DNA from 2 places in the Idiomarina sp. UBA3176 genome. Region 2 is predicted to be linked to the other one. Evidence: predicted binding sites of a transcription regulator. Region 2 holds the regulator's gene; the other holds the start of a gene.
The links. Region 2 encodes MetJ, which represses methionine synthesis genes. Its sites were predicted from a motif close to TAGACGTCTAGACGTCTA; they were not measured.

Region 1: a site for MetJ is predicted at 1,236-1,253, ahead of msrA (peptide-methionine (S)-S-oxide reductase MsrA). Genes of this name have one in related genera too.

What each region holds. Positions count from the first base shown of each region.
Region 1 is NZ_DEXU01000007.1:38,536-41,011, reverse strand. It holds gene B2U97_RS03335 (bifunctional tRNA (adenosine(37)-C2)-methyltransferase TrmG/ribosomal RNA large subunit methyltransferase RlmN) at 1-592, opposite strand, end outside; gene ndk (nucleoside-diphosphate kinase) at 678-1,109, opposite strand; gene msrA (peptide-methionine (S)-S-oxide reductase MsrA) at 1,276-1,821, shown strand; gene B2U97_RS03320 (IscS subfamily cysteine desulfurase) at 1,818-2,476, opposite strand, start outside.
Region 2 is NZ_DEXU01000002.1:41,488-43,963, forward strand. It holds gene B2U97_RS00495 (malic enzyme-like NAD(P)-binding protein) at 1-783, shown strand, start outside; gene metJ (met regulon transcriptional regulator MetJ) at 780-1,103, opposite strand; gene B2U97_RS00505 (bifunctional aspartate kinase/homoserine dehydrogenase II) at 1,278-2,476, shown strand, end outside.

The sequences.
Region 1 (2,476 bases), on a different contig from region 2:
GTTTGGATAAACCGAAACCCAGGTCATCTAACATTAGCTCCATTGCCGGAACTACATTGTTTAAGTTAAGCAAAGGTTCCCCCATGCCCATCATAACCACGTTCGTTACGGGTTTAATTCCGGTCTTGCCATAAGCCCCTAACAGCTGATTCACCCGCCATACCTGACCGATGATTTCTGCCACACTGAGGTTACGGTTAAAGCCTTGAGCCCCGGTTGAGCAGAAAGTGCATTCTAATGCACAACCAACCTGAGAAGACACGCACAAAGTAGCGCGATCACCCTCGGGTATCCATACTGTTTCCACGTCCTGACCGTCAAACAGGGTCATGGCGAACTTAATCGTACCGTCCGATGACTGCTGCTGTTCGCGAACTTCAGGCGCGCGTATTTCAGCGACTTGCTTGAGCTTTTCACGCAAGGCTTTATTAAGATTGGTCATCTCATCAAAGTCATCGACACAAAAGTGATACAGCCACTTCATTACTTGTTCAGCACGAAATGGTTTCTCACCCATTTCACGAAAGAACTCTTTAATTCCCTCACGATTCAGGTCGAGTAAGTTCACTTTTTTATCTATTGCGTTGGTCATAAAGCTCCGGTTTTCTGATGCAGCCTGACGTTTCCGTCAGGCTATCACCTGATGCAATAGCATCAGGCTACATTCGAATACAGTCTTAGCGAGTGCGCTGGCAAACTTCTTCGTCGCTGAAGAAGTAAGAGATTTCACGTGCAGCAGATTCAGTTGCATCTGAACCATGTACCGCATTTTCGTCTATAGTTTCAGCATAGTCGGCACGAATAGTTCCTGCCAGTGCTTCTGCAGGATTCGTAGCACCCATGATGTCGCGGTTCTTACGTACAGCGTCTTCACCTTCAAGAACCTGAACAACGATAGGGCCTGAAGTCATGAATTCAACCAAAGCGCCAAAGAAAGGACGTTCTTTGTGTTCTGCGTAGAAACCTTCTGCCTGTTCTTTGCTTAAGTGCATCATTTTAGCACCAACAATGCGAAGACCAGCAGATTCAAAACGGTTATAGATAGCGCCGATTAAGTTTTTTGCAACTGCATCAGGCTTGATAATTGATAGAGTGCGCTCTAAAGCCATGGTTATAAACTCCAATAAAATTAAGGGATAAATCAGTCGCGCGGATTATACGTGAGATCGGCGCAGAAATCGAATACCCAGTGATTGTTTTTTCATTCATTCTCAGCTAGGATGAGAGAACTTATATAGCCATATAGACGTCTATTTGACGATAAGGAGTTCTGACATGGCGAACAATGAATATGAACAAGCCACTCTTGGTGGGGGTTGCTTCTGGTGTGTTGAGTCAGCCTTCCTTCAGGTAAAAGGCATTCAGTCGGTTAAATCGGGCTACACTGGCGGGCATACCATCGATCCAACTTACGAGCAGGTTTGCAGTGGCGAAACAGGACATGCCGAAGTTGCACAACTCCAGTACGATCCAGAGCAGATCTCTTACCGTCAAATCTTAGAAATCTTTTTCACTTTGCACGATCCAACTCAGGTGAATCGTCAGGGTAACGATGTGGGTACTCAATATCGCACATCAATTTTTTATCATAACGACGCGCAAAAACGTGAAGCGGAAAGTATTATTGCGGAACTTGAAGCCGATGCAGCATTTGCAGCTCCTATCGTAACGGAAGTGACTGAGTTAGGGACTTTTTACCCGGCAGAGAATTACCACGAAAACTACTACGCCAGAAACCCGGAAAACCCGTATTGTCAGGCGGTAATTTCACCGAAGCTGGCTAAGTTCCGTAAAACCTTTGCTGGCCTGCTTAAGGACTAAGCAGCGCCTCTTAAGGTTCCGATAGTGCGGTGGATAAGCTCTACCGCACTATCGATATCTGCTTCGGACGTGTAACGCCCAATACTAAAGCGCAATGAACTCATTGCCAGCTCATGTTCAACGCCTAATGCTCTTAACACATACGAGGGTTCAACACTGGCCGACGTACAGGCCGAGCCCGATGAGAGCGCAAGATCTTTTAACGCCATTAGCAACAGTTCACCATCAACTCCGGCAAAACTGATGTTAGTAATATGCGGAACCCGTTGCTGGTCAGAGCCATTCAAAGTTACACCTTCTAACTGGCTAACCCCTTTCCATAGTCGCTGACGCAAGTTTTCAATTCGTGCGGGCTCCAGTTCCAGCTCGTTAAGAGCCAGTTCCGCCGCTACACCCATACCGACAATTTGGTGAGTTGGTAACGTGCCTGAGCGCATGCCACGCTCATGACCCCCGCCATGCATTTGCGCCAGCAGCCGAACTCGCGGAGTGCGGCGTACATACAATGCGCCAATACCTTTAGGGCCATACATCTTGTGCGCAGAAAGTGACATTAAATCAACAGGTAACGTGACCATATTCATCGGAAGTTTTCCGGCGGCCTGTGCAGCATCAACATGAAATATTGTGCCATTTTCACGGCACAATTGACCTA
Region 2 (2,476 bases):
GTACCGGTATTCCATGATGATCAACACGGTACTGCCATTGTGACGGCCGCAGGTATGCTTAATGCGTTGGAAATTCAGGGTAAAGACCTGGCGGAGTCTCGCATTGTTTGTCTTGGTGCCGGTGCTGCCGCCATTGCCTGTATGGAGCTTTTAATTAAATGTGGCGCACAACGCGAGCACATTTATATGCTCGACTCAAAGGGCGTTATCCATACTCGTCGCGATGACTTAAACGAATACAAGCAGCTGTTTGCCAACAACACCGACAAACGGACACTAAAAGACGTTATTGAAGGTGCCGATATCTTCGTGGGGGTTTCAGGGCCAAACTTACTCAGCGCAGAAGAGTTGAAACTTATGGCGCCTAACCCGGTTCTGTTTGCCTGCTCTAACCCAGACCCGGAGATTAAACCAGAAACCGCTATGGCGGCGCGTGATGACCTGATAATGGGAACCGGACGCTCGGACTACCCGAACCAGGTGAACAACGTTTTATGCTTCCCGTTTATGTTCCGCGGTGCATTAGATGTGCGCGCTACTGCTATTAATGACGAAATGAAGGTTGCAGCGGTGGAGGCCATTCGCCAGCTGGCGAAAGAGCCTGTTCCGGAATCAGTATTAAAAGCGGCCGGTGTCAAAGAGTTAACCTTCGGTCGTGATTATATTATTCCCAAGCCAATTGACCCGCGCTTGTGCCCACGGGTATCGCGCGCCGTTGCCGAAGCTGCGGTGAAGTCCGGCGCAGCTAAAATCGATTTACCGAAAAATTATATGCAGGATTAATCGTCGAGCTCTTCGTCGGTTGGAATAGGTAATCCCCGGGCTTCCAGCTCTTCACGCACAGCTTTGGGGATTTTATTCGGGTTGGATTTTTGCAAATCTTCATCTTCCGGCAGCGGCTGACCGGTAAAAGCGTGTAAAAACGCCTCACACAGCAGTTCGCTGTTGGTAGCATGGCGCAGATTATTAATTTGGCGACGGGTTCGTTCATCGGTCAATACTTTTAACACGCGCGTGGGTATTGAGACCGTAACTTTTTTCACCTGCTGACTCTTACGACCGTGTTCAGCATAAGGGTAAATATATTCGCCGTTCCATTTCATTGTTATTGTCCCGCTATATAACAAAACCACATAAGTTATAATGAATTGTACCCGAATGAACGACCCCGTCAAATTTTATCCGTCTAGATGGCTAAAAGTTGCTGACATTTGCCTGACAATATTTTAGCCTTAGTAGCAGTAATCTAATTCAAGCGAGTAGTTAAGGAAGGCGGAATGACCACAACTCAGCTCACAGAAGAGCAAAAGCAAGCCGTTGCCGACAGCGTTCAGGTGCATAAGTTTGGCGGCAGCAGTCTTGCCGATGCGTTCTGCTATCGCCGCGTTGCCAGAATTGTAACCGAGTACGCGGGTGCCAGCGACTTAGTCGTTGTTTCCGCAGCCGGAGATACAACCAACCGCATTCTTGCCATTATTAATGCCAAAGCGCAGCCGGGCGACACCGCCAGCATTCTGCTCGATCAATTAGAGAGTTTTCAGCAAGGACTGATCACCGAATTATTAAGCGGCGACTTACAAAAACAGTTGCTACTGCAATCGCAAAAAGACTTCACCCGCTGGCGTCGTTGGTTAGTCGGCGACGAAGCCATTAGCCATAACGCCGAGTTACTGTCGTACGGCGAACTCTGGTCTGCCCGCTTGTTATCAGCTTTACTGCAAAAACAGGGTACCCGCGCCGACCACATTGATGCCCGGGACTTTTTACTCGCGGCAGACGCTCCTGAACCCGTTATTCAGGTAGAACACTCGCGTGAAAAACTATTACAAAGAGTGGCTCCTCACTCGGGCACCCGCTTTATTGTTACCGGCTTTATTGCCCGCGGTTTAAACGGCGAGAGTTTAACTCTGGGGCGTAACGGCAGCGACTATTCAGCAACCTTAGTCGGCAGCCTGCTGGATACACGTCAGGTTACTATCTGGAAAGATGTTGCCGGCGTTTACTCGGCAGACCCGCGCAAAGTTGAGCGCGTGGTGAGCTTACCGACATTAGACTGGACCGAAGCCGAAGAACTGGCGCGTCTTGGCAGTCCGGTTCTGCACCCAAGAACCTTTCAGCCGGTTGACCGTCAACGCATGGTCATTTCCGTTCGCTCCAGTTTAAAAGTAGAAAATCAGCAAACTCGCATTGGTCAGTTCCAGAATACCCAGCCCCGCGGAAAAGTCTTCACTTCTCTGTCTGAGGTGGTGCTGTTTAAGGTTGAGCTGCACGATAAAGCCTTAGTAAAACGTCTGGATGAACTGGAATTAGAGCCGCTGGTCAGCTGGACCGAGCCGGAAAATCATCAGCAGTATCTGGTGTTTCACCAAAACCACTTAGACTACCTGACCGGCTGGTTAGACAGTCTGGGCGCGGGTGATGCCATTACTCAAATTCGCGGCTATTCCATGCTGGCCATTGTCGGTAACCGCATTCA